Regions from separate parts of the Guptibacillus hwajinpoensis genome, predicted to be linked through region 2. Evidence: a T-box and tRNA genes for the amino acid it is inferred to sense, from the RefSeq annotation. Region 2 holds a T-box; the other holds one or more tRNA genes.
What was found. A T-box is a leader RNA that pairs with one kind of tRNA and senses whether it is charged. The one in region 2 lies ahead of pheS (phenylalanine--tRNA ligase subunit alpha), so its partner is inferred to be a tRNA-Phe.
Positions count from the first base shown of each region.

Region 1 (11,864 bases), 1.7 Mb from region 2:
GCAAAAAGTACAGAAAAACGACACAGATCTTTCTTCTTATACTTTAAAGCTCCATGATCAAACAAAGCCTAAGAAAGTACAGGCAGCAAAAAGTAAGTATAAAGAGGTCAATAGTATTGAAGATGTGAAAGCAACAAGTGAGTCTTATTTCTTTGATAATAAAGACAGCACTCTCTATGTCAAGGTCCCTACAACTGAAGATAAAAAAGTCCAAATTAAATTTTAATAAGTCGAGAGTCAGCGGAATCTTCCTGCTGGCTCTTTTGCAATTGAATGGGTTTTCACTTATGGCATAAAGGGAATTCAGCTATACTTGAAGAAGCAGTTACACATTAACAAAAAGAGGTGAAATTATGAAGGTTATATCATCAGGAAAACTACGTACAGCTATTAAAGAGCATCTAATAAAAACCTATCCTGACATCACGTTTCAGTTCCTCTCTTCAATGAAGGAAGCGGAAACTTATTTACCTGAAGCGGAGATTCTTCTTACATATGGAGAAGACTTAACCCAGGCTTTGATTCAAAAAGCATCGCAGCTGAAATGGATTATGGTCCTTTCTGCAGGACTTGAAAGGATGCCGTTAGAGGCAATTAAAGAAAGAAACATCCTTATTACAAATGCACGAGGCATACACAGTATCCCAATGGCAGAGTACACCATTTCTGTGATGCTTCAGGAAGCAAGAAATACTAAGCAAATGATATTAAATGAATCAGCAAAAGTCTGGGATAAAAAACTACCGATGCAAGAAATCACCGGGAAAACAATCGGGATTATTGGTACAGGTGCGATTGGCAGTGAAATCGCACGTGTGGCCAGGGCATTCCGGATGAAAACACTTGGAGTGAATCGATCCGGTCATAAAGCAGAACATTTTAACGCTATTTATGAGAATAAAGACATTCTTTCGATGCTACCACTGTGTGATTACGTAGTTGGGGTACTGCCAAGCACGAAAGAAACGAAAAACTACTTTAAGAAGGAACATTTTGAGGCAATGAAGGAATCTTCCGTATTCATTAACATTGGGAGAGGAGATACTGTAGATGAGGAGGATCTAATAGATGCTCTCAGGCAAAACAGACTCAAACATGCTGTTCTAGATGTGTTCAAAAATGAGCCGCTTGCTCCATCTCATCCTTTCTGGGAGATGGAGAATGTGACTGTAACGCCACATCACTCAGCCATTTCAAGTGGCTACCAACCTAGGGCAATTGAGATCTTTGAATATAACTTAAAAGAATTTCAAAGTGACAGTGGTGAAATGAAAAATGTTATTGATCCTGATAGGGGGTATTAGAAGTGAAGATTTATACGAAAACAGGAGATAAAGGTGAAACATCACTGATTTACGGGGAACGAGTACCTAAAAATGATATTCGCGTTGAAGCATACGGAACTTGTGATGAAGCAAACTCGCAAATTGGACTTGCTCTAAGCTACGTGGCAGCAGCACATTTCGATGGAAAAGAAGAATGGGAGCATATTTTTCATAAAATACAAACATGGCTTTTCCATGTAGGCGCTGAACTTGCGACGCCTAAGGGGAAAAAAGTAGGATGGTCCATTGAAGAAGCGCATATTAATGAAATGGAAAAGCAAATTGATGCATGGGATAAACAGTTAGAGCCACTGCGGAATTTTATTCTGCCAGGAGGTCACCCGGCAGGAGCTGGTCTTCATGTAGCTCGTACGATCGTTCGTCGGGCGGAACGAAGTACAACGATGGCTAACGACACAAATCCACTTGTTCTTTCTTTCTTGAATCGTCTTTCAGACTTTTTGTTTGTAGCAGCCAGATTCATTAACTATCACATGGGTGAAAAGGAATCTGTACTGCACCAGAGTGAAAAGTAGTAATCAGTTCTATAAGCAGGCTAGGATTGACAGAATACCCCTTTACCATGTACACTAATTATAAACATTACAAAGTAAGAATGCTTGTTGAAAGCGAGGTGCATGACGATGGCTGAAGAAAAACTGCATGAAGCAATTGATGCAATGAAAAATTCGGGAGTGCGTATTACCCCGCAGCGTCATGCCATTCTGGAGCATTTAATCCAGTCCATGGCCCATCCTACAGCAGATGAAATATATAAATCTCTTGAAGGAAAATTTCCTAATATGAGTGTAGCCACTGTTTATAATAACCTAAGAGTATTTAAGGAAATTGGACTTGTAAAAGAATTAACGTACGGAGATGCTTCAAGCCGGTTTGATTGTGTGACAACTGATCATTATCATATTATTTGTGATGATTGTGGTAAGATTGTAGACTTTCATTATCCTGGATTGGATGAGGTAGAAACGCTTGCTGAACAGGTAACTGGTTTCCGGGTTGGCGATCACAGAATGGAAATTTACGGAACGTGCCCCGGTTGTCAGAAAGAAAAGCACTAGATAATAAGAAAGAAGGCTTCCATCGTTAACGGTGGAAGCCTTCTTTCTTATTATCAACTTTTCTTTTGAATCTTTTTGATGTTGTATTTTTCATCGAAGTCTTTTCCATCCAGGTCAGGGTCCATTGTTAATGGTTGTCTGCAATGCATACATGCGTCAACACGTCCCAGAACTTTCGTCGGTTTGTCACAGTTTGGACATGTTACCTGAATAGCTTTGGTGGAAAGCATGCCAATCCAGAAATAAACGACTGCACTGGCAATCGTAGCAAGAAAACCAATTAGCATAAATGCAGTCATAAGGAAAACGGACGTTTTGAAGAATATACCTATATACATAATCGCGATCCCGATAAACACAAGGCTCAGTGCGAACGTACGAATTTTATTAATCTTGTTAGTATACTTTAATTGCATGACGAGTCCCTCCTGAAAACAAGTATAGCACATGAGTATTGTGGAAGCACTTTCCTTTCTTGACGATATAATGTGATTTCCCAAAGCTGGATTTTTCATTATATCACTGATAGTTAGGGGGGGAATTGAATCATCAATTAAGTTTATACTTCAACTTAACGTCTTGATTAGGTACTATCTTGAGAGGGTTCCGTAATTCAGAATTTAAAAAGATCAAATTTGGGATTGCTTAATTTGTTACAGGATTTATAATATTGTCTGTTGAATACTTAGGGATATAGAGGAAAATGGATCGATTGAGTACCTGAGTACTGAACACGGCATGAAAAGTATATGTACTTCTGGAGGATAGAATGATGGAAAACCTATTGAGACCGATTTACCAGGAGAGAGCGAGTCACCCAGGCACTCTTGGTGTTCTAGTGATAGAAAAGACAAAACCGTTTCATCCACTAACGGATAATTTTGATGTTGTTTTATTAATCATTGTAAGTGATAATGAAAAGCCGTGGTTTGTTAAGCACTATGAGTTTGAAGGTAAGAAGGCTGCTATGCACGTAGTCTCAGAGGAGCAAGTAAATGAGTGGTTGATTTCAGGCAGTCATCGTCGCCTGGTAGCATGGCTTGTAAATGGAAAAATCATTTTTGATCGCAATGAATACATAGCAGGGCTAAAAGAGCGGATACGCGAGTTCCCTTTTGAAGAACGCACACGTAAGATTGGCGTGGAATTCGCAAGGCTTATTCGCAGATATACCGATGGGAAAGAATTATTTGCGTCCAAACAGTACATGGACGCCTACAATTTTATTCTCCACGCTCTTCATCATCTAGCTCGCTTATCGGTGATTGAACATGGTTTTCATCCAGAGATTACGGTTTGGAATCAGGTGAAACATATAGAACCTGAAATTTTCAAACTGTATACAGAACTACTTTCAGGTGAAGATCCACTTGATAAGCGATTGGAATTACTTCTTCTAGCTAACGATTTTTCCCTCTCATCTAAGTCCGTAAATGCAACCTCGCATATTCGAAATGTAATGAAAGAGCGTGAAGGTGTATGGAGTTATCAGGAATTAATGGAAGATGAACAGCTAAATGAATATGGGATAGACCTTGGGGCTCTTCTTGAATATATGATTGAAAAAGATTTGATACAGGTCCATATGAGTGAGACAAAAGGGAGCGGTATTTTCATTCGTCAATACAGGGCTGTCTAAATAATTAATAATGCGGAGAAAAAATATTAAAAAAGTATTGACCCCATTTTTTCTCCGTGGTATATTATTACTTGTCGCCGCGAAGGAATAACGTGGCAGCAAAATAGAATCAATAATGTTATTGACACCGAACGAGTTGATGTGGTAAATTAATAAAGTCGCTGTTAACGACGTTGAAAGAAACAAATCGATCTTTGAAAACTGAACGAAACGCCATGTAAGTAGTTGTTTCTACGGAAACAAATATTGTTTTAAAAGCTAGATTAAGCTTTCTATCGGAGAGTTTGATCCTGGCTCAGGACGAACGCTGGCGGCGTGCCTAATACATGCAAGTCGAGCGAAGATTTGGGAGCTTGCTCCTAAATCTTAGCGGCGGACGGGTGAGTAACACGTGGGCAACCTGCCCTGCAGACTGGGATAACTCCGGGAAACCGGAGCTAATACCGGGTAATACATCGCACCGCATGGTGTGATGTTGAAAGTTGGCCTCTGGCTAACACTGCAGGATGGGCCCGCGGCGCATTAGCTAGTTGGTAAGGTAATGGCTTACCAAGGCGACGATGCGTAGCCGACCTGAGAGGGTGATCGGCCACACTGGGACTGAGACACGGCCCAGACTCCTACGGGAGGCAGCAGTAGGGAATCTTCCGCAATGGACGAAAGTCTGACGGAGCAACGCCGCGTGAGTGACGAAGGCCTTCGGGTCGTAAAGCTCTGTTGTTAGGGAAGAACAAGTACCGTTCGAATAGGGCGGTACCTTGACGGTACCTAACCAGAAAGCCACGGCTAACTACGTGCCAGCAGCCGCGGTAATACGTAGGTGGCAAGCGTTGTCCGGAATTATTGGGCGTAAAGCGCGCGCAGGCGGTCCTTTAAGTCTGATGTGAAAGCCCACGGCTCAACCGTGGAGGGTCATTGGAAACTGGGGGACTTGAGTGCAGAAGAGGAGAGTGGAATTCCACGTGTAGCGGTGAAATGCGTAGATATGTGGAGGAACACCAGTGGCGAAGGCGGCTCTCTGGTCTGTAACTGACGCTGAGGCGCGAAAGCGTGGGGAGCAAACAGGATTAGATACCCTGGTAGTCCACGCCGTAAACGATGAGTGCTAGGTGTTGGGGGGTTCCACCCTCAGTGCTGAAGTTAACACATTAAGCACTCCGCCTGGGGAGTACGACCGCAAGGTTGAAACTCAAAGGAATTGACGGGGGCCCGCACAAGCAGTGGAGCATGTGGTTTAATTCGAAGCAACGCGAAGAACCTTACCAGGTCTTGACATCCTCTGACAATCCTGGAGACAGGACGTTCCCCTTCGGGGGACAGAGTGACAGGTGGTGCATGGTTGTCGTCAGCTCGTGTCGTGAGATGTTGGGTTAAGTCCCGCAACGAGCGCAACCCTTGATCTTAGTTGCCAGCATTCAGTTGGGCACTCTAAGGTGACTGCCGGTGACAAACCGGAGGAAGGTGGGGATGACGTCAAATCATCATGCCCCTTATGACCTGGGCTACACACGTGCTACAATGGACGGTACAAAGGGCAGCAACACCGCGAGGTGAAGCGAATCCCATAAAGCCGTTCTCAGTTCGGATTGCAGGCTGCAACTCGCCTGCATGAAGCCGGAATTGCTAGTAATCGCGGATCAGCATGCCGCGGTGAATACGTTCCCGGGCCTTGTACACACCGCCCGTCACACCACGAGAGTTTGTAACACCCGAAGTCGGTGGGGTAACCTTTATGGAGCCAGCCGCCGAAGGTGGGACAAATGATTGGGGTGAAGTCGTAACAAGGTAGCCGTATCGGAAGGTGCGGCTGGATCACCTCCTTTCTATGGAGAATTACGAGGTAACATTGGTTACCAACCTTACATGAGCGTTTCGTTTAGTTTTGAAAGAATGATTTACTTCTTTCAAAACAGGCTAGTCGAAGAAGCAGCAATGCCGATTCGAGTGATAGCCTTGTTCCTTGAAAACTAGATAGCATAAACAACGACATCCAATAATTATTATTTTTTTGCGTTAAATCTTTAGTAGTTAGTCACATCTAACGATGTGCATCGACGAAGTTAGAAGCGTTAAGCGACTAATGTAGTCTAAGGTTAAGCTACTAAGGGCGCACGGTGGATGCCTTGGCACTAGAAGCCTAAGAAGGACGGGACGAACACCGATATGCTTCGGGGAGCTGTAAGTACGCTTTGATCCGGAGATTTCCGAATGGGGGAACCCACCATCCGTAATGGGATGGTATCCATTTCTGAATACATAGGGAATGGAAGGCAGACCCGGGGAACTGAAACATCTCATTACCCGGAGGAAGAGAAAGCAAATGCGATTTCCTGAGTAGCGGCGAGCGAAACGGAATCAGCCCAAACCAGAGGGCTTGCCCTCTGGGGTTGTAGGACGTCTCTTTGGAGTTACAAAGGCACGGATAGACGAAGCGACCTGGAAAGGTCCATCACAGAAGGTAACAATCCTGTAGTCAAAATCCGCTGCCCTCCGAGACGGATCCTGAGTACGGCGGGACACGTGAAACCCCGTCGGAATCTGGGAGGACCATCTCCCAAGGCTAAATACTCTCTAGTGACCGATAGTGAACCAGTACCGTGAGGGAAAGGTGAAAAGCACCCCGGAAGGGGAGTGAAAGAGAACCTGAAACCGTGTGCCTACAACTAGTTGGAGCCCGTTAATGGGTGACAGCGTGCCTTTTGTAGAATGAACCGGCGAGTTACGATCCCGTGCAAGGTTAAGCTGATAAGGCGGAGCCGCAGCGAAAGCGAGTCTGAATAGGGCGACAGAGTACGTGGTTGTAGACCCGAAACCGGGTGATCTACCCATGTCCAGGGTGAAGTTCAGGTAACACTGAATGGAGGCCCGAACCCACGCATGTTGAAAAATGCGGGGATGAGGTGTGGGTAGCGGTGAAATGCCAATCGAACCCGGAGATAGCTGGTTCTCTCCGAAATAGCTTTAGGGCTAGCCTCGCGGCAAGAATCTTGGAGGTAGAGCACTGATTGGACTAGGGGTCCTTACCGGATTACCGAATCCAGTCAAACTCCGAATGCCAACGATTTATCCGCGGGAGTCAGACTGCGAGTGATAAGATCCGTAGTCGAGAGGGAAACAGCCCAGACCACCAGCTAAGGTCCCAAAGTATACGTTAAGTGGAAAAGGATGTGGCGTTGCTTAGACAACCAGGATGTTGGCTTAGAAGCAGCCATCATTTAAAGAGTGCGTAATAGCTCACTGGTCGAGTGACGCTGCGCCGAAAATGTACCGGGGCTAAACGTATCACCGAAGCTGTGGATTGTCTTACGACAATGGTAGGAGAGCGTTCTAAGGGCTGTGAAGTCAGACCGAAAGGACTGGTGGAGCGCTTAGAAGTGAGAATGCCGGTATGAGTAGCGAAAGACAAGTGAGAATCTTGTCCGTCGAAAGCCCAAGGTTTCCTGAGGAAGGCTCGTCCGCTCAGGGTTAGTCGGGACCTAAGCCGAGGCCGAAAGGCGTAGGCGATGGATAACAGGTTGATATTCCTGTACCACCTCCTTTCCGTTTGAACGACGGGGGGACGCAGGAAGATAGGGAGAGCGCGCTGTTGGAAATGCGCGTCCAAGCGATTAGGCTGGTGAATAGGCAAATCCGTTCACCGTGAAGGCTGAGTCGTGATGGCGAGGGAAATTAAGTACCGAAGTCCCTGATTCTACACTGCCAAGAAAAGCCTCTAGTGAGGAAAGAGGTGCCCGTACCGCAAACCGACACAGGTAGGCGAGGAGAGAATCCTAAGACGATCGGGAGAACTCTCGTTAAGGAACTCGGCAAAATGACCCCGTAACTTCGGGAGAAGGGGTGCTTCCTCGGGTGAATAGCCCAGGGGAGCCGCAGTGAAAAGATCCAAGCGACTGTTTAGCAAAAACACAGGTCTCTGCAAAGCCGTAAGGCGAAGTATAGGGGCTGACACCTGCCCGGTGCTGGAAGGTTAAGAGGAGGGGTTATCCCTTACGGGAGAAGCTCTGAATCGAAGCCCCAGTAAACGGCGGCCGTAACTATAACGGTCCTAAGGTAGCGAAATTCCTTGTCGGGTAAGTTCCGACCCGCACGAAAGGTGCAACGACTTGGATACTGTCTCAACGAGAGACCCGGTGAAATTATAGTACCTGTGAAGATGCAGGTTACCCGCGACAGGACGGAAAGACCCCATGGAGCTTTACTGTAGCCTGATATTGGATTTTGGTACAGCTTGTACAGGATAGGTAGGAGCCATAGAAGTCGGACCGCCAGGTTCGATGGAGGCGTCGGTGGGATACTACCCTGGCTGTACTGACATTCTAACCCAGCACCGTGATCCGGTGCGGAGACAGTGTCAGGTGGGCAGTTTGACTGGGGCGGTCGCCTCCTAAAGTGTAACGGAGGCGCCCAAAGGTTCCCTCAGAATGGTTGGAAATCATTCGCAGAGTGTAAAGGCACAAGGGAGCTTGACTGCGAGACCTACAAGTCGAGCAGGGACGAAAGTCGGGCTTAGTGATCCGGTGGTTCCGCATGGAAGGGCCATCGCTCAACGGATAAAAGCTACCCTGGGGATAACAGGCTTATCTCCCCCAAGAGTCCACATCGACGGGGAGGTTTGGCACCTCGATGTCGGCTCATCGCATCCTGGGGCTGAAGTAGGTCCCAAGGGTTGGGCTGTTCGCCCATTAAAGCGGTACGCGAGCTGGGTTCAGAACGTCGTGAGACAGTTCGGTCCCTATCCGTCGCGGGCGCAGGAAATTTGAGAGGAGCTGTCCTTAGTACGAGAGGACCGGGATGGACACACCGCTGGTGTACCAGTTGTTCCGCCAGGAGCATAGCTGGGTAGCTACGTGTGGAAGGGATAAGTGCTGAAAGCATCTAAGCATGAAGCCCCCCTCGAGATGAGATTTCCCACAGCATGAAGCTGGTAAGATCCCTTAGAGATGATGAGGTAGATAGGTTCGGGGTGGAAGCGTGGCAACACGTGGAGCTGACGAATACTAATCGATCGAGGGCTTAACCTAAAAACGAAAAGCGAAGTAAGCCGTTTACATCCGATAAGCGTTGGAAGCTTTTGAGTCAGACGCGCTTTATGCGTCGTCAGGCGAAAAAGGTGAAACCATCGAGGATTTGGCTTACGTAGCTGGACAACGAAAAGCGAAGCAGGCTTGGTCACATTCGTAGACCATTGGAGATCTTGAACGTAAGGCGTTTTTCGCCTGAAGTGAAAGAGCGAAATGGGCAAAAATGTAGCCTGCGGAACTGGACAGCGCAGAAAAGATTATTGGAAAACGTTGTACGTGCTATCTAGTTTTCAGGGAATAAAAAATTCTCTTGATAACAAAGGCTAAATATAGTATGATATATTTTGTCTCTGGCTAATCACTACATAGTGGAAGTCAGTCATAAGTCTGGTAATGATGGCGAAGAGGTCACACCCGTTCCCATGCCGAACACGGAAGTTAAGCTCTTCAGCGCCGATGGTAGTTGGGGGATCTCCCCCTGCAAGAGTAGGACGTTGCCAGGCTAAAATTATTCCACAGTAGCTCAGTGGTAGAGCTATCGGCTGTTAACCGATCGGTCGTAGGTTCGAATCCTACCTGTGGAGCCATGGAGAGCTGTCCGAGTGGCCGAAGGAGCACGATTGGAAATCGTGTAGGCGGTCAAAGCCGTCTCGAGGGTTCGAATCCCTCGCTCTCCGCCACCACCCTACATAATAGAACTGGCCCGTTGGTCAAGCGGTTAAGACACCGCCCTTTCACGGCGGTATCACGGGTTCGAATCCCGTACGGGTCACCAATTTTATTCACATATAATATTTACTCTGTGGAGGATTAGCTCAGCTGGGAGAGCATCTGCCTTACAAGCAGAGGGTCGGCGGTTCGAGCCCGTCATCCTCCACCATTTTCTAAGGTCCCGTGGTGTAGCGGTTAACATGCCTGCCTGTCACGCAGGAGATCGCGGGTTCGATTCCCGTCGGGACCGCCATTTTCATTTTCATAAATTGTCGCGGGGTGGAGCAACGAGCGATACATCAATGAAACAACATCGAGTTGTTTCGTCGGATACACATCGTAGCATAACCTTGTAGAGTAAGAAACAGTACACTGCATATTGAAGCAGGTACAGCATGAAATCATTCATATTGTCGCGGGGTGGAGCAGTTCGGTAGCTCGTTGGGCTCATAACCCAAAGGTCGCAGGTTCAAATCCTGCCCCCGCAACCAATAAAATTCATTTACATCGAATAATTTTCTATGATGAATTTATTAATCATAAACATGGCTCTGTAGCTCAGTCGGTAGAGCAGAGGACTGAAAATCCTCGTGTCGGCGGTTCGATTCCGTCCGGAGCCACCATGTTGCCGGTCTAGCTCAATTGGTAGAGCAACTGACTTGTAATCAGTAGGTTGGGGGTTCAAGTCCTCTGGCCGGCACCATTTTTTCGGAAAGGGATCAATTTCCATTGCGCTATCATACGATGTGTATTACAATGGTAATTGTCAATTTGGAGGGGTAGCGAAGTGGCTAAACGCGGCGGACTGTAAATCCGCTCCCTCAGGGTTCGGCGGTTCGAATCCGTCCCCCTCCACCATTTTGATAGGGGTATAGTTTAAAGGTAGAACAGAGGTCTCCAAAACCTCCGGTGTGGGTTCGAGTCCTACTACCCCTGCCAATTTAACTAAAATCAGATTTTGTGGCGGTTGTGGCGAAGTGGTTAACGCACCGGATTGTGATTCCGGCATTCGTGGGTTCAATTCCCATCAGCCGCCCCATTTTTGGGCTATAGCCAAGCGGTAAGGCAACGGATTTTGATTCCGTCATGCGCTGGTTCGAATCCAGCTAGCCCAGCCATTTTGTTGCGGAAGTAGTTCAGTGGTAGAACATCACCTTGCCAAGGTGGGGGTCGCGGGTTCGAATCCCGTCTTCCGCTCCATATTTTAAGGCGGCATAGCCAAGTGGTAAGGCACGGGTCTGCAAAACCCTTACGCCCCGGTTCAAATCCGGGTGCCGCCTCCAAATATAATATTTTTTTTAAAAGTCCTGCCGGAGTGGCGGAATTGGCAGACGCACAGGACTTAAAATCCTGCGGAGGGTGTACCTCCGTGCCGGTTCGAGCCCGGCCTCCGGCACCACTAATTTTTCTGCCTGAATTGAATATGGTACTTTGCCGGTGTGGCGGAATTGGCAGACGCGCACGACTCAAAATCGTGTTCCGAGAGGAGTGTCGGTTCGAACCCGACCACCGGTACCATTACATACATCATATCAAGACTTCAACGTTCTCGTTGAGGTCTTTTTTTATTTGTTTTGCTTTCCACTTACATTTTCTCTTTAATAGACTTCTCCAATCAGACATAATGAATGAGATGTCGGAACGACTTTTCTATGCCTTTTTCACAGAATCGAGAAACATAGGTGATTATGAAACACTTGCAGCACTTGGTGAAGAGCTTGGTCTTGAGTCTTGAGGCTCTAGATATCAAACGAATGCTAAGTACAGAAGAGTTTAAAAAAGAAGTACGTTAGGATGAATCGATGGGTAGTCAACTTGGCATTCAAGGCGTTCCATTCTTTGTATTTGATGAAAAGTACGCGGTATCAGGTGCACAACCCTCGGAAGTGTTTGAACAGGCACTAGTAAAGGCATGGGGGAGAAAGCAAGAACCTTGATGTTGTTGGTGGAGATGCAGAAGCATGCTCGGCTGATTCCTGCGATATCGATGTAAAATAACGAGAAATGCTCTCTTTTTACAAGAGAGCATTCTTCTTAAGCGTCTGTATTTTCTTGTTTGATTGCTTTATAGGCAGCATCTAAATTTCGT
Region 1 is NZ_CP156674.1:1,736,703-1,748,566, reverse strand. Features, by position in the region: gene ABFG93_RS09055 (DUF5110 domain-containing protein) at 1-226, shown strand, start outside; gene ABFG93_RS09050 (D-2-hydroxyacid dehydrogenase) at 354-1,304, shown strand; gene ABFG93_RS09045 (cob(I)yrinic acid a,c-diamide adenosyltransferase) at 1,307-1,861, shown strand; gene perR (peroxide-responsive transcriptional repressor PerR) at 1,970-2,404, shown strand; gene ABFG93_RS09035 (YgzB family protein) at 2,458-2,820, opposite strand; gene ABFG93_RS09030 (nucleotidyltransferase-like protein) at 3,177-4,043, shown strand; rRNA gene ABFG93_RS09025 (16S ribosomal RNA) at 4,316-5,866, shown strand; rRNA gene ABFG93_RS09020 (23S ribosomal RNA) at 6,135-9,064, shown strand; rRNA gene rrf (5S ribosomal RNA) at 9,451-9,567, shown strand; tRNA gene ABFG93_RS09010 (tRNA-Asn) at 9,577-9,651, shown strand; tRNA gene ABFG93_RS09005 (tRNA-Ser) at 9,653-9,744, shown strand; tRNA gene ABFG93_RS09000 (tRNA-Glu) at 9,765-9,839, shown strand; tRNA gene ABFG93_RS08995 (tRNA-Val) at 9,869-9,944, shown strand; tRNA gene ABFG93_RS08990 (tRNA-Asp) at 9,953-10,028, shown strand; tRNA gene ABFG93_RS08985 (tRNA-Met) at 10,190-10,266, shown strand; tRNA gene ABFG93_RS08980 (tRNA-Phe) at 10,323-10,398, shown strand; tRNA gene ABFG93_RS08975 (tRNA-Thr) at 10,403-10,478, shown strand; tRNA gene ABFG93_RS08970 (tRNA-Tyr) at 10,549-10,633, shown strand; tRNA gene ABFG93_RS08965 (tRNA-Trp) at 10,641-10,714, shown strand; tRNA gene ABFG93_RS08960 (tRNA-His) at 10,739-10,814, shown strand; tRNA gene ABFG93_RS08955 (tRNA-Gln) at 10,819-10,893, shown strand; tRNA gene ABFG93_RS08950 (tRNA-Gly) at 10,901-10,975, shown strand; tRNA gene ABFG93_RS08945 (tRNA-Cys) at 10,984-11,058, shown strand; tRNA gene ABFG93_RS08940 (tRNA-Leu) at 11,085-11,174, shown strand; tRNA gene ABFG93_RS08935 (tRNA-Leu) at 11,209-11,293, shown strand; gene ABFG93_RS08930 (DsbA family oxidoreductase) at 11,578-11,712, shown strand; gene yvfG (protein YvfG) at 11,810-11,864, opposite strand, start outside.
Region 1: it has a tRNA-Phe gene. The T-box ahead of pheS (phenylalanine--tRNA ligase subunit alpha) is inferred to sense a tRNA for this amino acid. The anticodon was not compared.

Region 2 (11,864 bases):
CAAAAACAAATGACAATGTGCGCATGAAAAAATCAGAACATGCTAATATTTTTGAAGCCATTGCTGATGGTACCGTTAGTGGTGTGACACTTGCCCTAAATATTGGTGGACTTCTAATCGCATTTATAAGTATTCTAGCTGTTTTGAACGGCTTACTTGGAGTTGTCGGCACTGATCTAAGTTCGATTCTCGGCTATATTTTCTATCCGTTTGCGTTACTCGTCGGTATCCCAATCGATGAAGCCTTCCGTGCTGCCTCCATTATTGGGACAAAAATGTCGATAAATGAATTTGTTGCCTATCAAAACCTTACCGCTATTCAAGCTCAATTATCTGATAAAACAGTCGCTATCCTATCTGTTGCTCTTTGTAACTTTGCAAACTTCTCGTCCATAGGTCAGCTTATTATCGGACTGGGATCACTGGAGCCTTCAAAGCGGTCACAAGTATCAAAATTAGGATTAAAAGCGATTGTTGGCGGTACACTTGCTTCCTTCATTACTGCAATCTTCGTTGGCATGTTTATGTAATTCCATTATAACCTAAAAAACACTCCCTTCTTAATAAAAGGGAGTGTTTTTGATTACTTACGCAGCGCAGCACCAAATTGTTCTTCAGCAGCTGTTAGCACAAGATCATGTGCTTTCTTTACTTCTTCTTCTGTTAGGGTTTGTTCAGGGTTGTAGTAACGTAATGAGAAAGCAAGTGACTTCTTACCTTCTTCAAGATGCTCACCCTGATAAACATCAAACAAATTAATTTCTACAAGCTTCGCTCCACCTGCATCTTTCAGAACACGTTTCACTTCTCCAGCTTCAAGTGACTCTTCTACGACGAGAGCAACGTCACGCGTCACAGAAGGGAACCGAGGGAGCTTTTTATATTGAAGATGAGCAACATCTGCTTTCAACAATTTCTCTAGATTAATTTCAAAGACGTACGTTTCACTTAGATCAAGTTCCTTTTCGACTTCAGGGTGCAGTTGGCCGATATAACCAAATAACTCCTGATCAAGGTAAACGGCTGCGGTTCTGCCAGGGTGAAGCTTAGGCTCTTCGGTACGGGCGAAGGTCAGACGATCTTCGACGCTAAACTCTACTGCAAGCTCTTCTAGAATACCTTTTACGACGAAGAAATCAGCCGGTTTCTTTTCCTTCTGCCAGAGATGCTCCTGCCAGAGGCCGGATACGACACCAGCAAGATGTTCCTGCTCTTCAGGAAGTTCTGAGCCATTAGGCAAGAAAACTGAAGCCGTTTCATAGAAAGCAAGGTTCTCAAGCTGGCGGTTTCGGTTATACTGTGCCACCTCAAGAAGATGTGGTACCAGGCTCGTTCTTAGTTCACTTCGATCTTCACTCATAGGCATTGCAAGACGAATCGCTTCAGCTGACTCGTCAGAAAAGAACATACGCTTAGATGGAGAAGTAAGTGAATAGGTAACTGTTTGATATAGGCCTGCTCCTTCTAGCGTGCGACGAACGCGGCGACGTTTCAACTGATAGTCGGAAAGCTGTCCAGGCGTACTTTCTGTAATCGGTAGTGTAGCAGGGACATTGTCATAGCCATATAGGCGGCCTACTTCTTCAATCAGATCTTCTGAAATCATAATGTCAGGACGACGAGGCGGAACCTGAACTGTAAATGTCCCACCAAAATTCTGATAAGAGAAGTGCAAGCGTTCAAAAATCGCAGCAACTTCTGTTTCAGAAATTTCTGTACCTAGCACTTGATTAATTCTTGTTACTTCAATGCTTACGTCTTTTGCTTCTACTGTTCGATCTCCCTGCTCAGCAATTCCTTTTAAAACTGTACCACCAGCAATTTCCTGTATAAGCTGTGCCGCACGTTCACTGGCGCTAACCACGCGATTTCGGTCAATTCCTTTTTCGAAACGTGCACTTGAATCACTACGCAGACCGAGATCCTTCGATGCTTTACGTACAAGCTTTCCATTAAAATAAGCAGCCTCAAGCAGAATTGTCGTAGTATCCTGTTGCACTTCAGAATCTGCTCCACCCATAACACCCGCAACAGCAACTGGTTTAGAACCATTCGTAATCACAAGGTGCTCACTTGAAAGTGTACGCTCTGTATCATCTAGCGTTACGATCTTCTCACCGTCTTCAGCGCGGCGAACAACAACCTCTTTCGATCCAAAACGGTCATAGTCAAAAGCGTGTAATGGCTGGCCGTATTCGAGTAGGACGTAGTTTGTAATGTCTACAACGTTGTTTATCGGGCGAATTCCTGCAGACACCAGTCTATTCACAAGCCACTGTGGAGATGATTGAATGGTAACGTCTTTAATAACAGTTGCCCCGTAATATGGATTATCTTCTTCATTTTCTACACGAACCGTCACATAGCTATCTGTATTTTCCTCTGAACGGACAAGTTCAGGAGATGGAAGTGCGATCGAACGATTTAGCACAGCTCCAACTTCATAAGCGACCCCGATCATGTTCATCGCATCTGCACGGTTAGGAGTTAAACCGAGTTCAAGAACTTCATCATTAAGATTAAGATAATCAAGTGCATCTTCCCCAGGGGTTACGGCATCACTAAATACGAAAATACCATCTGCAAATTCTTTCTGCACAAGCTTACTTTCGATACCAAGCTCCTGTAACGAGCAGATCATACCATGGGAAGCTTCACCACGAAGTTTCGCTTTCTTAATTTTGAAGTTTCCAGGAAGGACTGCTCCAACCTTCGCAACTGCCACGTACTGTCCCTGTGCGATGTTAGGGGCTCCACAGATAATCTGGACGGGTTCTTCTTCACCAATATCGACGCTACAAATATTAAGCTTATCTGCATCAGGGTGTTGGTTACATTCGTGTACATAGCCAACGACCACGCCACTAATTCCTTTATTTAGCTTTTCAACTGTTTCTACCTCAATACCGCCCTTTGTGATCAGGTCAGCAAGCTCATCAGCCGAATAACTATCTAGATCGACATACTGTTGAAGCCAGTTCATTGGTACAAGCATACTTTCTCCTCCTTACAATCAAATCGTTTATAGTGAATTAAATTGTTTTATGAATCGGCTGTCATTTGTATAGAAGTGGCGAATGTCGTCAATGCCGTATTTCAGCATAGCAATTCGTTCAGGGCCCATACCAAATGCAAAGCCTGTTACTTTTTCAGGATCGAATCCGGACATACGAAGCACGTTCGGATGCACCATTCCGCCACCTAGGATTTCAATCCAGCCGGTTCCTTTACATACAGAACAGCCGTTTCCACCGCAGTTAAAGCATGAAATATCCATTTCAACAGATGGCTCAGTAAAAGGGAAGAAGCTAGGGCGCAGACGAATTTCACGTTCTTCACCGAACATTTTCTTTGCAAATGATTGCAGCACGCCTTTCAAGTCACTCATACGAACATTTTCTCCGACCATTAAGCCTTCAATTTGCATAAACTGGTGCGAGTGTGTCGCATCATCTGTGTCGCGGCGATATACCTTACCTGGCACGATGATCTTAACCGGGCCTTCGCCATTTAATTTTTCCATCGTTCTTGCCTGCATCGGAGACGTATGTGTGCGAAGCAGCGTTTCATCTGTAATATAGAAGGAATCCTGCATATCACGAGCTGGATGATCCTTCGGAAGGTTCAAGGCTTCGAAATTGTAGTAATCCGTTTCCACTTCAGGTCCTTCCGCAATTGAAAAGCCCATTCCAAGAAAAAGATCTTCGATTTCTTCTATGACCCTTGTTAGTGGGTGATGATTTCCCCTCTTAACCGGACGGCCTGGAAGAGAGATATCAATCGTTTCTTTCTTTAGCCTTTCTTCTACTGCAGCTTTTTCTAAACCAGCCGTTTTTTCATCAATTTGCTCTGAAATTGCTGAACGAATTTCATTTACGAGCTGCCCCATCTTCGGACGCTCTTCAGGCGATAATTTACCCATTCCTTTAGAAATTTCAGTAATTGGCCCTTTTTTCCCTAAGTATGCAACCCGAATGTCCTGAACTTCTTTTATGGAAGAAGCTTGCTGAATCTGTACTAGTGCTTCTTCTTTCAACGTTTGCAATCGCTCCTGCATCGTTTCAACCTCCAAACTTTTTTGTGCAATAAAAAAATCCTCGCTCCCCATAAGGGGCGAAGATTTGATTTCGCGGTACCACCCTAATTCACTAATAGAAGAATTCCATCAGCCTTAAGCAAAGAATAACGGTTTGTAACCGATCCGCTTTTATAGGAAGCGGCAACTCCAGAGCGAATTCAGCGGCGTCCCTATAGAAATGCTTCCAGTCACGGCATTTCCTCCCTGCAAAGGCAGTGGCAACTTACTACTCTCTATCATTGTTTTTATCATATATAAGTTGATTCTAATTATAGAAAAAAATCGATCAATCTGCAAGCCCGATTATGAAGGCAGTAGACCGTACATGAGTATTCCTGCAGCAACGGCTACATTTAATGATTCAGCTTTACCGAAAATCGGGATGTATACATTCACATCGACTAAATTTTGAAGCTCTTCTGAAACACCGTTAGCCTCGTTCCCGAGAATAATGGCGAAGTGTGCGTGGCGTTCAAGTTCTTGATATGGGGTACCACCACTTACTTCTGTTGCATAAATGTACATGCCCGCTTCTTTTAACCTTTTCACTTCTTCGAATAAATTCGCTTTCTTCACAGGTAAATGAAAAATGGATCCCTGTGTGGAACGAAGTACTTTACTATTGTATGGATCAACGGTTCCGTGACCTAATAAGATCCCATCATATCCAGCACTATCGGCCGTACGAATAATCGTCCCCAGGTTCCCCGGGTCCTGAATCGCATCAAGCAATAGAAGTTTGCCATTCTGAGGAAAGACAGGCTCTTCCACCTGACAGACAGCCATAATTCCCTGCGGCGTTTCTGTATCTGTTAGTTCCTGCATAATTTTCTCAGTAACAGTATAGACAACAGGTCTTTCTTTAAACGGATAATCAGATAAGTCGGTACCTTCTGATTGAATCACTTCTAATATTGGGGTTTTTGCTTTTGCTGCCTCTTCAACAATATGAGGACCCTCAATTAAATAAGCGCCTGCCTTTTCTCTTCCTTTTCGTGTTTGAAGCTTTTTCCAGTCTTTCACTTTTTGATTCTTTATGGATTCTATAATCATTATGGTCTCCTTCAGTTTTCAATGTTTTCATTATAAAGGGTCCCACGGCAAGATTCCAACAAAACTCATGAAATTTAAACGATTCGCTCATACTAATGATGCTTGTTCTAACAAGCGAATCAGAAAGGCGAGGTGGAAAGCATGGACCTTAACTTACGGAAAGCGATTCTCGCAAACATTAATGGCAACAATGAGGAGCAGATTGAAGCTACGATCCTCGATGCTATGCAGAGCGGTGAAGAGAAAATGCTCCCAGGACTCGGTGTTCTTTTCGAAATTCTCTGGAAAGAAGCACCAGAAAATGAACGCGAGCAAATGCTCTCTTACATGGCGCAAGGCGTAAATTAACAAGCAAAATCCGGTGGCAGAAGCCACCGGATTTTGTGTTTTAATTAAAGATAATTTCTTTTACTGTATTAGCGTCAAGTTTCTTTATCACTTCTACAATTAAGTTAACCGCGTTTTCAAAGTCATCACGATGCAGGATAGCTGCATGTGTATGAATGTAACGTGTTGCTATTGTAATCGATAGTGCAGGTACACCGTTTGCTGTAAGGTGAATTTTACCTGAATCAGTACCACCACCTGCAATTGCATCAAACTGATAAGGAATGTTCTTCTCGTCAGCTGTATCTGTTACAAGATCACGTAGCCCTTTATGACCTACCATTGAAGCATCATACATGATGATTTGTGGACCTTTACCCATTTTCGATTGAGCATCTTTATCACTCACTCCAGGAGTATCACCAGCAATACCAACATCAACGGCAAAACCGATATCTGGCTTAATCATGTTTGCAGCCGTCGTAGCGCCACGAAGGCCAACTTCTTCTTGAACAGTACCAACGCCGTATACAGTGTTCGGATGATCCTCACCTTTCAACTTGCGAAGAACTTCAATCGCAATTGCACAGCCAATACGGTTATCCCAGGCTTTTGCCATAAGCATTTTCTCATTGTTCATAACTGTAAAATCACAAACTGGAACAACGGAATCGCCTGGTTTAACGCCCCACTCCAACGCTTCTTCTCTACTTGAAGCACCGATATCAATGAACATATCCTTCTTGTCCACTGATTTCTTACGCTGTTCTGCTGGAAGAATATGTGGAGGCTTTGATCCAATTACACCCATAATGTTGCCTTTCCGTGTCATCACGTTAACACGTTGCGCAAGCATTACCTGCTCCCACCATCCGCCAACAGTTTGGAACCAGAGGAATCCTTTATCGTCTATACGTGTAATCATAAAACCGATTTCATCGAGGTGGCCAGCTACCATAATTTTAGGGCCTTCTGCTTTACCTTTTTTAACTGCAATTAAGCTTCCAAGGTTGTCATACATCAACTCGTCAGAAAGAGGTTCGATGTGCTTTTTCATAACCTCACGAGGTTCACGTTCGTTGCCCGGTACACCATTAGCATCAGTTAATTCTTTAAGCATTTGCAATGTTTCATCAAGCTTCACCATATGTATTGCCTCCTTGATATGTATTCAATTTTATTATAACGGTTCCCGAATTTTTTCACAATTGAGAGCGCTTAATATCCCTGGTCCTGCCTATTATGATTCACTTCGTTTTTCTTCAAATAAGCTTCATAAATATCGTCTATATTTAATCCGATTTGCTTCCCAAGTAGGAGATAATGGTTAAGTAAATGGAGATAGGCCTCTTCATTTCTTATTTCAGCAACGTGATCAATGGCTTGATAGACGTGATGAAAACACTCTACTGTTGATAATTCATCCGCAACTTCAGATGGAACTTTCCTAGGAGTGATGCCGATTTCTAGTCCAAGTGATAGAATAAAGTGAATGCCATCAACATATTCCTCGAGAATCGTTTCGATTGGAGAAGGAGCTTTTTTGCTCCAGTATTTGAAACATCTTGTCTCATTTGCTAGTTCACCAACTTCTACTTTAAGTGCGAGAAGTTTATTTTGAAATAAATCCAAGCCTTCAAGCCCGTGTTCGTTTACAATGCGATCATCCAGTTGTTTTTGGAGCGCAAATAATTGGTTGAAATCCAACGTCATCTCCCTTTCTAAATTGACCAGCTAGTCTTAAAATTGTCATTTAAAATGAAACCTTTCTTTATCATAAACGTATAGAGAATAGAAGCATAGTGAAAATGAGGTGCTGACTAATGATTATTATTCTTTTTCGTCTTGTCATTCTTGCTGCCATGGTATTGATTGCTTATTCTGTTATTCGTTTTTTTATCGATCCGAAACGCAAGCTCGAAAAAGCCTATGACCATAAAAAGTACTATTTCCTTGATGACTCCTCCAATGTTCGAAAGAACTTTCTTGTTACTTATAAGGGTGCTCTATTTGAGGGCGAGAAATATCTTGGAACGACAGAAAATTCATTTGACATTGTTACGATCTCGGTTGGAGTTAAAAATGCATCAGAGCTTTATATGCTCGAAAAAGAAGATTTCTATTTCCTAGAAAAAGAAATGGACCTCCGTTATCCAAGTGCAAAAATCGAATGGAAAAGTCCCGTTAAAGAATTTTTACGTCACCGTGAAAACTCCTAAAGTGAAACTTCCATCAGTATGTTTGGCTTCCCCCTCTGATGGTTATTCGAACCAATCTGCCCTTAAGTATGGAATAGATAATAAACTCCCCCTGGCCCCCAGGGGGAGTTTATTATCTTACAGGTTGGAAAAAATCCTCCCACTTCATAATCCATTCTCTTCTCCGTAATAAATAGAAAAGAACCACAAGACCACAAAGCAATAAGACGATAAGCACTGGATCAAAACCTTTGATAGCTGTTCCAAAGAATGAATACATCAAGGCGAGCGGTAAGTTAGAAATGATTGATGACTTCAAGTAATCCTGAAAGTCTTTTGAGACTTCAATTAAGCAGAGTGAAATGAAATGGAAATGCACGAAAGGGACTAATCGCAAAATCGCTATTTGTCCCACTGACATCGGCATCCGTTTTCTCATCCATTTCTCCTTCATTCGGGTAATTTTCTTAAAAAATACCGGTGCTCGCTTTACGAATACATAGAAAACTGTGCTTACTACCGTAATCCCGATCACTGAATAAATGGTACCATAAATCGCTCCAAACATGACTCCTCCCGCTATGCAAACCACACTCACCGGAACAAAGACAAACTGCCGTATAAAATGAAGAACAATAAAATAGAACGGGGCGTAGATTCCACTGTTCGACACAACCTCGACAAACGGCAGGACGAGCTCATCCATGATGTTCCCCCCTTCTCCTAACGTGTATGACAGAAGACGAGCTGTTATGTCAAAACGCGCACCGGAGCAGAATATTTTCTGGTAAAAGGTGGACAATAAGTGGGGATTTAATAAGAACGGTAATAGGAGGAAACTTATTATGGATGAGCTGGTTCTTGCCCGCTCCCTGTTCGGTATGACGATGGGCGTTCATATTATCTACGCAACCCTTGGCGTAGGAGTGCCTCTAATGGTTCTTGTCGCTGAATTAATGTATCAAAAGACGAAAGACAGGGATTATGCTGTAATGGCGACAAGATGGACGAAAGGGTTTGCTGTACTACTTGGTGTCGCTATCCCCACTGGAACAATTGCTGGCGTTCAACTATCTCTTTTGTGGCCTGGGTTTATGGAGGTAGTTGGCAAAGTCATTGCCCTTCCTTTTCAAATTGAAATTTACGCTTTTTTCCTTGAAGCTCTCTTTATGTCCATTTATGTATATGCCGCTGATAGACTTTCCCCAATCATGCGTATTGTTAGTGTAACGCTTGTTGCAGTTGGCGCAAGTGCATCAGCTATTCTTATTACAAATGTTCATGCTTTTGAAGGGACACCTGCTGGTTTTGAAATCGTCGATGGCGAGTTTGTCAATGTTGATCCATGGGCTGCATTCTTTAACCCATCGTTCTTAGTGACAGCAGGTCACGTTACGGTTTCCGCCTTAATGACGGGAGCATTTGTGATTGCATCTATTGCCGCTTACAACATGCTCCGGAGAAGTAAGGTTAAAAGAGAATACCACTTTCATCAAAAGGCATTAATGATGGGGCTTGTCATTGGTGGGATCTTCTCCATTCTAACCGCTTTAAATGGCCATGAATCAGCTCAACTGCTGCATGTTTATCAACCAGAGAAACTCGCAGCAGCAGAAGGGTTGTTTGAAACGCAAACATTCGCACCACTCGCAATCGGAGGATACACAGATAAGGAGGAGCGTGAAGTAAAATGGGCAATTGAAGTGCCATGGGCACTCAGTTACCTCGCTGACGATTCTTTTGATACGAGAGTAATTGGATTGGAGGAATATCCTGAGGATGAGTGGCCACCGTTATTCGTTCATACCCTCTTCAATGCTATGGTCGGAATAGGCTCTCTCTTAATACTGCTTTCTGTAGTTGGGTTTGTCTGGCATCGACTCTTAAAACGAAAGGGATTTCCTCGATGGCTCATGTGGTTATTCATTATAGCTGGACCACTTGCAATCATGGCGATTGAGTTCGGATGGATTTTCGCATGTACAGGAAGACAGCCATGGGTTATTTACCACATGTTGAAAACAGAAGACGTTGTCACAACTTCAGGTAACATCGGGCTTCTATTTATCCTATTTTTAATTGTCTATGTTATTTTGATGATTTCAACCGTTCTCGTTCTTCGCTACTACTTTAATCGAAATCCAGTTTCAGAGGAACTTGACCAATAGACTAACTACGAGGTGAAGGAAATGACAGAAGCACTCTATGCTATTACATTAATATGGGGAATTGTGTTTATCTACGCAGTTATGGCTACCATCGACTTTGGAGCAGGATTCTGGTCGATGATCTATTTAAATAAAAACAATACAAAAGCAACAAGTATCGCAAACAGGTACCTCTCTCCTTCATGGGAAGTAACGAACGTGTTTATTGTAGCCATTGTTGTTGCTCTTTTCAGTTTCTTTCCTGGTGCGACGTTTACACTGGGGACCGTTCTACTCATTCCTGGCAGCCTGATTATTCTCCTACTGGCACTCCGAAGTGCTTTTCTCGTCTTTTCACATTCCGCATCTGAGAATTATAAACGAATTCTCACGATCATTTCTGGGATTACTGGTTTTTTAATACCAGCGCTTCTGATCTGTGTTCTCCCCATTACACAGGGGGGCTTTGTAGAATTTGTGGATGGAAAGGAACAGCTTTTACTTGGTGAGCTTTTCACCAGTCCTAGTGTTTATGCTTTTATGGCTTTTGCCGTTTCAAGCACGCTCTTTCTTTCCTCCCTTTTACTTGCTGATTATTCAAATGTAGCAGGAGACCAGGAAGCCTATACAATCTATCGCAGAGACGCTATCATGGTCGGACCTGTCTCACTTGTCATGGCTGGATTACTCGTTCTGACAATGCGGAATGAAGCGCTCTGGCTATATGAGAATCTTATGAACTATGTTCCCTGGCTAATAGGATCGGTAGCTACTTTCTTAATTGGGTATGTAGCACTATGGATCCCAAGGAAACGAGGAGCTGGGATCCCAAGACTCGCTATGATTAGCGTTGTCATTCAATATTTACTCGCAAGCTACGCTTATGGTTCAGCACATCTACCTTATATCGTATATCCCGAGGTAACGATTGAAACAGGGTTCACAAATCCTGCGACATTCAGAGCGCTTATCATTACCTATATTGTTGCCTTTTTCATTTTAACTCCTGGATTCATTTACTTCTGGCGGCTGTTCTTGAAGGACAAGCGCTATTTAAAACAAAACGAGTCATGAGCGATTTAAAATGTAAAATCCCCCTGCGAACAGAACGAGTTGGATCGTTACAAGCACAGGAATGCCTATTACAAATTGCCTGTGCTTTGTTTTATGTCTAAAATGCTTCATGCCTGCATATCCGCCAATGGATCCTCCTATAATAAACAACGTCCACAGATTTCTCTCTGCAATTCGATTTCCACGCTTTCTAGCTCTTCGTTTATCCCAACCCATTGCAGCATAACTCCAGATGTTAAGGAGAGCGATGTAAACAAAGAAAAGATAATAAATACTCATTTTTCATCTCCCTATCAAAAAAAGCCACTCTCAACCAGTGAGAATGGCTTCATACTTATTTCAAGTTTTCTTTAGCTTTAGATGCTAGTTCAGCGAACGCTTTTTCGTCGTTGATTGCAAGCTCTGCAAGCATTTTACGGTTGATGTCGATTCCAGCTGTTTTAAGACCGAACATCAAACGGCTGTAAGAAAGTCCGTTCATACGAGCTGCCGCGTTGATACGAGTAATCCAAAGCTTACGGAAGTCGCGTTTTTTCTGGCGACGGTCACGATAAGCATACATAAGTGATTTCATAACTTGCTGGTTAGCAACTTTGAAAAGCAAATGCTTAGATCCGTAATATCCTTTTGCGAGTTTTAACGTTCTTTTACGTCTACGACGTGTTACGTAGCCACCTTTTACTCTTGGCATACTAAACCCCTCCTAATTTCTGTGTCAAAATAGTATAAATGCCGATTACTTCTTGTTGTAGATTAGAGTCTTAATGCGCTTGAAGTCACCTGCGGAAACAAGAGAAGCTTTGCGAAGCTTACGCTTCTGCTTTTGAGACTTGTTACCAAACATATGGCTAGTGTAAGCACGGCTACGCTTAAGTTTACCTGATCCAGTTTTCTTAAAACGCTTTGAAGCTCCACTGTGAGATTTCATTTTTGGCATGAGTGAGTTCCTCCTTCAAGAATTACTTTTCTGCGATAGGTGCCAAGATT
Region 2 is NZ_CP156674.1:3,445,192-3,457,055, reverse strand. Features, by position in the region: gene ABFG93_RS17800 (NupC/NupG family nucleoside CNT transporter) at 1-530, shown strand, start outside; gene pheT (phenylalanine--tRNA ligase subunit beta) at 584-2,995, opposite strand; gene pheS (phenylalanine--tRNA ligase subunit alpha) at 3,023-4,057, opposite strand; T-box leader at 4,107-4,327, opposite strand; gene ABFG93_RS17785 (TrmH family RNA methyltransferase) at 4,382-5,131, opposite strand; gene sspI (small acid-soluble spore protein SspI) at 5,273-5,479, shown strand; gene ABFG93_RS17775 (M42 family metallopeptidase) at 5,520-6,605, opposite strand; gene ABFG93_RS17770 (dUTP diphosphatase) at 6,677-7,165, opposite strand; gene ABFG93_RS17765 (sigma-w pathway protein ysdB) at 7,282-7,677, shown strand; gene ABFG93_RS17760 (TVP38/TMEM64 family protein) at 7,790-8,362, opposite strand; gene ABFG93_RS17755 (cytochrome ubiquinol oxidase subunit I) at 8,502-9,824, shown strand; gene ABFG93_RS17750 (cytochrome d ubiquinol oxidase subunit II) at 9,846-10,877, shown strand; gene ABFG93_RS17745 (DUF1294 domain-containing protein) at 10,872-11,156, opposite strand; gene rplT (50S ribosomal protein L20) at 11,212-11,568, opposite strand; gene rpmI (50S ribosomal protein L35) at 11,614-11,814, opposite strand; gene infC (translation initiation factor IF-3) at 11,837-11,864, opposite strand, start outside.